DNA from 3 places in the Arsukibacterium sp. genome. Region 2 is predicted to be linked to each of the others. Evidence: predicted binding sites of a transcription regulator. Region 2 holds the regulator's gene; each other region holds the start of a gene.

Region 1 (3,267 bases), on a different contig from region 2:
CGACCTAGCTGGTTTAAGTTATTCGAAAGATGCGGCTGTAAGACCAGGCAAATATCTTGCCACTGTAATGGCAAAATTATGTCAGACAATTGCATGTCGCATTCCTTTGTATACCGAACATAAAGCACCTGATTTTACATTTCTTGTTAATTAGAATATAACCCAGAACGACAAATACTGTATCGCGAAGCCGATATAGGGCTGAGTAAAGTACAGCAGGCAGCGGCCAGTTTGCTTTAAATAAAGACCCAGACTGCAGTGTTTGTGGCGCCGGCTAACGCAGCTGCTGCTTTCACCCGCGGTTACAGATACGATAGAACCTGTAACCTGCAAAACGGAAATATACAGATGCCTGAAGCTATAGCAGAACATGCGCAACAAAAAACCATACAACAAAAAATCGGCAATATTGCGCTGCTGGTTGCTGACTACAATGAGGCTATTGAGTTTTATACTAAAAAGCTGCAGTTTACTTTGGTAGTCGATACTGATTTAGGGAACGGTAAACGCTGGGTAGAGATTGCACCGCCAAATTCTACAGGCAGCCACATATTGTTAGCCAAAGCCAGCACACCGCAGCAGCAATCCGCTGTTGGTAATCAAACCGGCGGCCGGGTATTTCTGTTTTTGCACACTAACGATTTCTGGCGCGATTACTACGACATGCAGGCTAAAGGGGTTGAGTTTAACGAACAGCCCAGAAAAGAAGATTACGGCACTGTGGCTGTATTTCAGGATTTATACGGCAATAAATGGGATCTACTTCAGTTGAACCAGCAGTACAGCAGTGACTGACAGTGAAGTGCTGATAAGCATGCAACATATCTGTTCGCATCTGGCTTAGCCGTTTTTCCAAGGCTTTACCTGATATGGCATCATCGCAAAGATGCTAGCTTCTAGTTGCCGCTGTTTGGTCATGACATTAATGTGACCGATTTTGTTGCTTATGTAACATAAAATATAGGGTTACAACCGCCTCGGTGCTTGCGGCAATATATCACTATGTACCATTTGTAGTAGCTTGTAGGCATCGCCTAAATCACAGCTTTCATGGTCGCGTTTTTTATAACCCAGTGTGGTCAGTTCAATATGCCAGGTGGGCACCACATCTACACTGGCCAGGGTGTGTTTTACGCAGTTAAGAGGGCAGCCGTCTACGGCCAGAATAGGCCGGCCCGACTGAGCAATGTTTACCAGTTGTTTGTCTTTAGCGCCCACTGCGACAATACAGGACATTTGCGCTGAGCCTTCCTGGTCAAGTACCACGGCAAGATCATTGGCCAGCTGCGCAACATTAGAGGAGCCCGAGCAAGAATAGACTAAAGGCGTGTCGTTAGATTCAGTGTTCATACCAGGCTGCCCCTGTTTAGTAGAGTAGTCAAACTATGTATTCAGTGTAGAGACCATGGCGATATGCGACTTGATATAAATCAATGCAGTGAAGCACAGCGGTAAAAAGTACAAATTTGTTTGACAGCAGAGGATCAGAGCCTTTACCTGACTTGAGTAATCACGGCTTAAACTGCTTGTTACATCAACAGGCAGCTAAGTCCACAAAGGGTAATAAAGCTGCGACAGATCAATATAGTGTGCTGCGCTAAGTCTTAGAATAGCAGTGGGGTCATGCCTTGCTTTTTGCAGTTTGTTAACAAACTGCAAAAAGCAAGGCATGACCCCCAGACAATACCGTGTCATAAAGAGGTTAGCATGCAAACAATCCAGTGGGATCCGAAGTTAATCGGTAAATACAATATAAATGGTCCGCGTTATACTTCGTACCCGACAGCGTTGGCATTGAGCACTGATTTTGATCGCAGCTGCATTCGCACTGCTATAGAGCAAAGTGCAAACGAGCTTAGTCTGTATTTGCATATCCCGTTTTGCCACAAGCTTTGTTATTACTGCGGTTGCAATAAAGTGGTGACCCGTCATCAGCATAAAGCCGATATCTACCTGGATGCGTTGGCGCAGGAAATGGCACTCTATGCTCCTCTGTTGAAAAACAAAAAGATTAATCAGCTGCATTTGGGCGGTGGTACGCCCACCTTTTTAACCGAAGTTCAGCTAAGCCGCTTAATGGTCTTGTTACAGCATAACTTTTCTATTAATACTGAGGCTGAAATCAGTATCGAGATTGACCCACGCAGCTGCAGCGATAATAAGTTAAGGCATTTACGCACGCTGGGGTTTAACCGGGTAAGTTTCGGGGTGCAGGATTTAGATGAAAAAGTTCAAATTGCCATTAACCGGCTGCAGGATACTGATTTAATTCGCCACCAGGTGGCGCTGAGTCGCGAGCTTGGTTTCAGCTCTATTAACCTGGATTTAATTTACGGTCTGCCATTTCAGCAACCAGACAGTTTTGCTGAGACGGTCGATGAAATTATCCGGCTTAACCCCGACCGAATATCACTATTCAGCTATGCCCATATCCCCGAGCGTTTTGCTGCCCAACGTAAAATAGCCAATAGTAGCCTGCCTGATGCGCCATTAAAGCTGGCATTGATGCAGTTGGCGATTGAGCGTTTTGTTACTGCCGGTTATCAGTTTATCGGTATGGACCACTTTGCCAGGCCAGATGATGCCCTAGCCAAAGCGCAGCAGGCTGGTAAGCTGCAGCGCAACTTTCAGGGGTATACCACTGCGGGGCAAGATGCGCTGATTGGCCTGGGGGTATCCAGCATTAGCCAGGTAAGTGGCGTGCTGTGGCAAAACAGTAAAGAGTTAGCTGCATATTATGCTGCAACCCATGCCTCTCATTTACCGGTAGAGCGTGGTTTTAGCTTAAATACCGATGATAAAATCCGCGCAGCGCTGATCAGCCAGTTAATCTGCCATTTTGAATTAGATATTGAGGCGTTTTGCCAGCAATGGCAGCTGGACGGCTTCTGGCACTATTTTGCCGAAGCATTAGACCAGCTGCAGCCTTTTATGGAAGACGGCCTGGTAGAAGTTTACGCTGAACGGATTATCGTCACCGACAGCGGCCGGCTCTGGGTTCGCAGTATCTGTGCCTGCTTTGATGCCTATTTATCCCAGGGCCAGCAGCGCTATTCAAAAGTGGTGTAGTTATACAGAGTGTTGCGACAGATCAAAGCCTATGGCTGCATGAGCGTTAAAATAGCCGCCATTTTGCAATAGCTCGAGCAGACCCTATGTTAAAACCCGAACTACTGTCACCCGCCGGCAGTTTAAAAGCGATGCGTCTGGCTTTTGCCTACGGCGCAGATGCGGTGTATGCCGGCCAGCCTCGTTACAGCCTGCGGG
Region 2 (3,267 bases):
ACCTGATTGCTAACCTTGAGCAATACTCAGAGCACCCGATAGCCGCCGCCTTTGCCCCTTGCCTGACCGCTGCCATTGCCCTGACAGAAGTGAATATCGAGGTTGGCCGCGGGATAAGTAGCAATTGGCAAGGTAAGCGACTTAAAGTCGGCAGTGCCGCATTTTGCCAGCATATTGTGGTCGCTGATGCCATGGTCTATCTGAGTGTCGATGATAAAACGGTTGCGGCTATCAGCTTAGCTGACCAACTGCGGCCTGAAGTACCAGCGCTGATTAGTGCCTTACAACAGCAAGGCTTTAGTGTGGGTATGCTCACCGGCGATAGCTCAACCCAGCCCGAGCAATTAAGTGCGGCGCTAAAACTGGATTTTTACCATAAGAGCTGTAGCCCCGAGCAAAAGGTAACCCAGATACAACACTTAATAGCACAGTCGCATAAGGTTTTAATGCTGGGCGATGGGATTAATGACAGCCCGGCGTTTAATGCCGCGCATATTTCCGTCGCCGTGCACTCTGGCAGCGATTTATCTAAAAGTCAGGCGGATGTGTTACTGTTAAAGCCTGAACTGCAGCTAGTACAACAATTATTGGATGGTGGTCAGGAAACAGCCCGTATTATTAAGCAAAACCTGGCCTGGTCGGTCGGCTATAACGTGATTATCATCCCTTTAGCGGTAGCGGGTTTTGTGTCACCCTACATAGCGGTGTTAGGCATGTCATTCAGCTCTTTGTTGGTGGTATCTAACTCGCTGAGGTTATTAAAAAAATGAGTATTATTTATGTGTTAATCCCTATAGCAGTGCTGTTTGTGCTGATAGGATTAGCGATTTTCTTTTGGGCTGTGCGATCTAAGCAGTTTGAGGATCTGGATAAAGAAGGTTTTAGTATCCTGTTTGATGAGCCAGAGCAGAAGCCGACAGCAGCCACAACTAAGCAACCTGACGACACCAATCCAAAATGAAAGCAGCTAAATGAATGCAGATCTGTTAGCCGCGCTGCTTATCGGCTTTTTAGGCAGTAGCCACTGTTTAGTGATGTGCGGGGGCATCGTCGCCGCGCTGCAATTAGCCATGCCCGGGCAAAGCTTCTGGCAACGCTTTCGGCTGCAGCTATTGTTAAGCCTTGGCAGAATCAGCAGCTATGCGCTTTTTGGTGCACTAATCGGTTATTTTGGTATGCAGGCGATGCAGCTGGCCGGGTTGTCATTAGTCTGGTTACGCTTAATTGCCGGCTTGTTAATGCTGGCGATGGCACTCTATGTCGCCAGGTTATGGTTTGGCTTAACTTACCTGGAACGCCCCGGACGCTATCTGTGGCGACTCTTGCAGCCGATAAGCCAGAAATGCATGCCGATCAATAATGCTAAACGTGCCTTGGGTTATGGCTTTTGCTGGGGTTGGTTGCCCTGTGGTCTGGTGTATTCTGCGTTGAGTTGGAGCCTGGCCAGTGGCAGTGCTTTAGATGGCAGCTTGTTCATGCTGATGTTTGGTCTGGGTACCTTGCCGGGATTACTGCTGTTTGGCAGTGCGGCTAACACCCTTAGCCGCATAAAAAATCTGCCGCTGCTTCGTTATAGCGCGGCGGTATTACTGGCTACTTATGCGCTTTATACGATTTGGCTTGCTTTGCAACGGTTAACTTTTTAAGCTAGTAGCCAATGAGAAACCTTTAGGATTCTGGCCCGATGCAACGTTCAGCTATAAATTGTCAAGACTGCGGCTTTAGTCAGTTATGCCTGCCATTTTCGCTTAATGAGCAAGATCTTAACCGACTTGATGATATTATTCAGCGCAAAAGACCTTTACATAAAGGCGATATGCTATTTGAAAGTGGTATAGCACTGAAATCACTATACGCTATTCGTACCGGCTCCTTTAAAACCTTCACACTGACAGAACAGGGTGAGCAGCAAATTACCGGCTTTCATTTACCGGGGGATGTGATTGGCTTTGACGCCATTAACCAGCAGCAGCACCGCAGCTATGCTGAAGCGCTGGAAACCGGCATGGTGTGTGAAATACCCTACCCCAACCTGGAAAGCTTACTGGATCACCTACCGAAATTACGCCAGCAATTAATGCGGCTGATGAGTCAGGATATTCAAGCCGATCAGCAGATGTTACTGCTGCTAAACCGTAAAACGGCCGAGCAGAAACTGGCCACGTTTTTAAGCCACCTGGCCAGCCGCTTCGCCAGTCGCGGTTTTTCAGGAAAAGCCTTCCGACTGTCTATGACGCGCAGTGACATCGGTAATTACCTGGGGCTAACGGTTGAAACCATCAGCCGACTGCTCAGTAAAATGCATAAAGATCAGATTATCAGCGTTGAGGGTAAGCTTATCACTATTATAGATAATAACGCCTTAAGCCAGCTATCAGGCCAGTGTTAATTTTTTATGCTTAAGCTTGATATAGCACAATTTTTTGGACATAAAGCGCCCGTTCATATCTGACAAAGCCAATTAACTTAGCTACACTCTGTGCTAAGTTTGGCTTTCTAAGGACAGCGCTATGTCACTTTTTACTAACGTCTTAGTAGTATTAGATCCCACTGCTACTCAGCAAAAAGCCTTAAACCGGGCCATTGAACTCTGTTTAAAACAACAGTGTCAGCTCACCGCGTTTTTATCTGTCTATGATTTTTCCTATGAAATGACCACCATGTTATCGGGCGATGAACGTGAATCGATGCGCCAGGCGGTCATTAAAGACCGTGAACTGTGGATAAGTGAGTTTTTGCAGCATGCCCAGCAGCAAGGTTTAAGCATTAATATTAAAGTGGTCTGGCACAACAGGCCTTTTGAAGCCGTGGTGCATGCCGTGCTGGAGGATGGCTATGATTTAGTCATTAAAGGCACTCATGATCACGATGTACTTAAATCAATGATCTTTACCCCGACCGATTGGCATATTCTGCGCAAGTGCCCTTGCCCGGTATTACTGGTAAAAGATCACGACTGGCCGGCTCAGGGAAATATTATTGCCGCAGTCAATGCCGGCTCAGAGCAAGAGCACCATTTATCGCTTAATCAGCGCGTACTGGTCAAAGCCAGTCAGATGGCGGAGCTGTTAAATGCCCGGGTACATTTGGTTAATGCCTACCCTGGTACACCGGTAAATATTGCTATCGAAATCCCCGAGTTTAACCCGCAGGAATACAACAGCAGCATGAGGCGGCATCATGAAGGTGCTGTCGCTGAGTTGTCAAAACAATACAGTATTGCTGAGCAACACACCCATGTTCTTGAGGGCATGCCTGAAGATGTGA
Region 3 (3,267 bases), on a different contig from region 2:
GAGCCAAAGTAGTTGAATCATAAGTAGCTAAGTCCTAAGCTAGCTTAAGTGCAAAAAATACCCCGGCATCAGGCTGGGGTATTTTTTTATGTGGCTTTGCTGGCAATAAGCTACCGCAAGCTTAAGTTTGGTTACAATAAGCTAAAATTGAGTGCAGCTACATGCTTACTCAGTCCCTTTTTGTTTAAGTTTAAACCAAAAATGTAGCGCTAAAGCTATGCTCGCGATTAACAGTAAACCCAAGACTTCAAGCCACTTTGGCCAGGACTCTGGAGTCAATTGCATAAATACATATGCCACAATGAACCCCACAGCAAAAGAAATACATTGGTGCATAAGTGTCGCTCCTTCGCAGGCTAAATTCGCTTTTAAGCTAGTACCAAAAACACTATCAACATCAGTATTAACAGTAGTCCCCAGGGTAGCGGTGTAGCCCACCAGGCTAAAGGCTTATGACTTGCGGCAATGACCTTTTCACGTAACTGCTGTTGCTGCTGTTCAGTGCGTTTAAAACGGCTATGCAACTGTGGACCTGGAAATAAATAAGCAACAATACCAAACAGCAGCAGATACCAGCCAGAAGGAAGATAATCAGGCTGAGTAATAATAAAAAGCCCGCCAAGGACAATAAAAATACCAGCCAGAATAATGTCTTTTTTAGTGGGTAACGTCATAGGATGTTCTTTTGTTCAATGGCTGGCCGGTGATAACCCGCTTAACCTGCATTATATGACCACCATGCTAAATGATATTACTGTTTCATGAAACAACGTATTTACAGTGCATCATTAATTTAGCGGAGTTAAAGCAGCACCTTTGCACTTAATGACTCAATTTTGTAGTTGATTTAGATAAATTTGTTGTTTAGTTTAACAAAACACCATTTCGTTAAAATGAGACTTGCTTTGAATACTTTTGGCAAATTTGTACTCTTAACAGCCTTGCTGGCATTTCCTCTGGCCGAGGCGAGTGATAATAGTAATGAGCAAAATGACGGCACCAGCCTGAATGATCACACTTTTCCGTGGCAGCTGGTGGTGGATCGCGGCAAGATTTTAGGCTGTGTCTACGATAATAAATTTTACTCTTTAGGGGCTATTTTGGTGCTGGAATCTCTGCCCCGTAAATGCGAATTAGCCTCTGACAGAAATGGTCGCTGGGAGCAGTTGTCAGAAGCTGAACAATTATTGTTCCAGGAAAATATCAAGCAACAGCAAGCCCTGCAGCGTGAAGCCACCTATATTGGTAAAGATCCAATAAATGAGCAAGAAGCCAGGCTTATCCGGTATTTACGTAATGTCAAAAAACAAACGGAAGCCAACGCATCCCGTATGCAAAACTGATTATAAGGCGATTTTATCTGTCAGCTTGATCTTTATCATAGAATTTAAATGCAATACTGTTAGGCTGCTCCAGCAAATTTTAACCTCGCCTTGTGGAGTCAACGCATGCAAGTAAAGAGTCCGGAGCTAGCCCTTAGCATTATTCAGGATAACGATGTGATTTGGTGCCATTCGATGGCGGCCACACCCTACTACCTGTTACAGGCCTTAGCCAAAGTAGCGCTGGAGCGGAAAAACCTAACCCTACTGCAACTGCACACTGAGCACAGCGAGATGCTATGCGACCCGGCGCTTCACGGCCATTTACGCCAGCGCTGCTTTTTTGTTGGTAGCAGCACCCGTACCGCAGTTAACGCCGGTGGTGCTGACTACGTGCCGATGTTTTTATCTGAAATTCCCAAGTTATTTCGAAGTGGTGAGCAGCCACTGGATGTCGCATTAATTCAGGTATCTAAACCTGATAACCATGGTTTTTGCAGCTTAGGTGTCTCTGTTGAAGCCACTCGCGCTGCATTGCAAATGGCGAAAAAAGTCATTGCCTGGGTCAACCCATTGTTGCCACGTACCCATGGTGATTCTTTTATTCATTTAAGCGAAATAGACCGCTACGTTGAACATGCTGCCCCCCTACCGCTGCACAAAGCCGCAGTTCAAGATGCGGTGTCGATGCAAATTGGCCAGCATGTTGCCAGCCTGATCCGGGATGGCGACTGCCTGCAAATGGGCATTGGTGCTATTCCTGATGCCACTCTTAGCTATTTAGGCGACAGAAAAAACTTAGGCGTTCATACCGAGATGTTTTCGGATGGCGTTTTACCGTTAATCGAACAAGGTGTGATTACTAATCAGAACAAACGTAAACACCGCGGCAAAATGGTGACCACCTTTGCCATGGGCAGCCAAAAACTGTACGACTTTATTGATGACAACCCACAGGTGGTATTTCTGGATGTGGAATACACCAACGATACTGCTGTCATCAGGCAAAACCCGCAGGTAGTTTCAATTAACAGTGCACTACAAGTAGATTTGAGCGGTCAGGTGTGTGCCGACTCGCTTGGTACCAAGATTTATTCCGGGGTGGGCGGCCAGATGGATTTTGTGCGTGGCGCAGCCTTATCAGAAGGTGGCCGCGCTATTATCGCCCTGCCCGCCACTGCTGCGGCTGGCAGCATATCTCGTATTAGCTCTCTGTTAAGCCCGGGCGCCGGCGTCGTGACTACCCGCGCCCATGTCCATTACATCGTCACCGAGTATGGCATAGCCAATTTACGCGCTAAAAGCTTAACGGAGCGTGCCCGCGCGCTGATAGATATAGCCGCACCGCAGTTTCGAGCGAGTCTTGCCGAACAAGCCTGGCAAGATTGGGGGCTTAAAGTGTAATGCAATAACACTCTAAGGCTTATTCAAACCAAAGGCGGCCCGGCATTGATCAGCAAAGGCGCTGAATTTTTCTTTCATGGTTTTTTTCAGTTTTACATCCAGCGAGCCCAGAACAGAATAGCCTTCAATAATAATTTGCGGCGCCTGGCGGTCTCCCATGCAAGGTGCTCTGTTATCGGTGCTGCCGATAATGTTGAACATATTGGAAACCACATTGACCTGTTCGGGCACCAAAATGGTCAGGCTGCCAATCCAGTTATTGACCCGGATAACAATCTGCTGGTGCTGAAAAATAGCTTCCGAAAAATCCAGCTCTATCGAGCCCAGTACACTGATAATGCGTATTTCGGCTGGTACCAGCCATTGGCCACTATGTTGGTTAGATGACAGGATACTGATGATGTTTTCATTGCGGGTGTCATTTCCTGCCTGATATCGTGGCGAGAAGCTGCGCTCCCGTTGCTGTTGATACTGCTTATCAGGCGCTAAGGTCAGATCGGCGACCACGTCAATCAGTTGCTGATGTGTTTTAGCATCACTG

The links. The regulator FNR, encoded in region 2, switches genes on or off when oxygen is low (the NO sensors DNR and NnrR bind a similar motif). The targets are predictions, from matches to a motif close to TTGATNTANATCAA.
Region 1: hemN (oxygen-independent coproporphyrinogen III oxidase) is a predicted target of FNR. The motif match lies at 1,421-1,434, and genes of this name have one in related genera.
Region 3: V7D78_RS01800 (acetyl-CoA hydrolase/transferase family protein) is a predicted target of FNR. The motif match lies at 1,369-1,382, and genes of this name have one in related genera.

Annotation. Positions count from the first base shown of each region.
Region 1 covers NZ_DAINOE010000089.1:861-4,127, forward strand. Annotated here, with positions in the region: gene V7D78_RS14185 (DUF6557 family protein) at 1-95, opposite strand, end outside; gene V7D78_RS14190 (VOC family protein) at 349-795, shown strand; gene V7D78_RS14195 (putative zinc-binding protein) at 967-1,350, opposite strand; gene hemN (oxygen-independent coproporphyrinogen III oxidase) at 1,708-3,069, shown strand; gene trhP (prephenate-dependent tRNA uridine(34) hydroxylase TrhP) at 3,156-3,267, shown strand, end outside.
Region 2 covers NZ_DAINOE010000066.1:7,018-10,284, forward strand. Annotated here, with positions in the region: gene V7D78_RS12550 (heavy metal translocating P-type ATPase) at 1-770, shown strand, start outside; gene ccoS (cbb3-type cytochrome oxidase assembly protein CcoS) at 767-961, shown strand; gene V7D78_RS12560 (sulfite exporter TauE/SafE family protein) at 972-1,646, shown strand; gene fnr (fumarate/nitrate reduction transcriptional regulator Fnr) at 1,685-2,389, shown strand; gene uspE (universal stress protein UspE) at 2,511-3,267, shown strand, end outside.
Region 3 covers NZ_DAINOE010000005.1:4,670-7,936, reverse strand. Annotated here, with positions in the region: gene V7D78_RS01815 (amidohydrolase family protein) at 1-12, shown strand, start outside; gene V7D78_RS01810 (hypothetical protein) at 369-674, opposite strand; gene V7D78_RS01805 (hypothetical protein) at 906-1,343, shown strand; gene V7D78_RS01800 (acetyl-CoA hydrolase/transferase family protein) at 1,449-2,726, shown strand; gene V7D78_RS01795 (DUF1707 SHOCT-like domain-containing protein) at 2,739-3,267, opposite strand, start outside.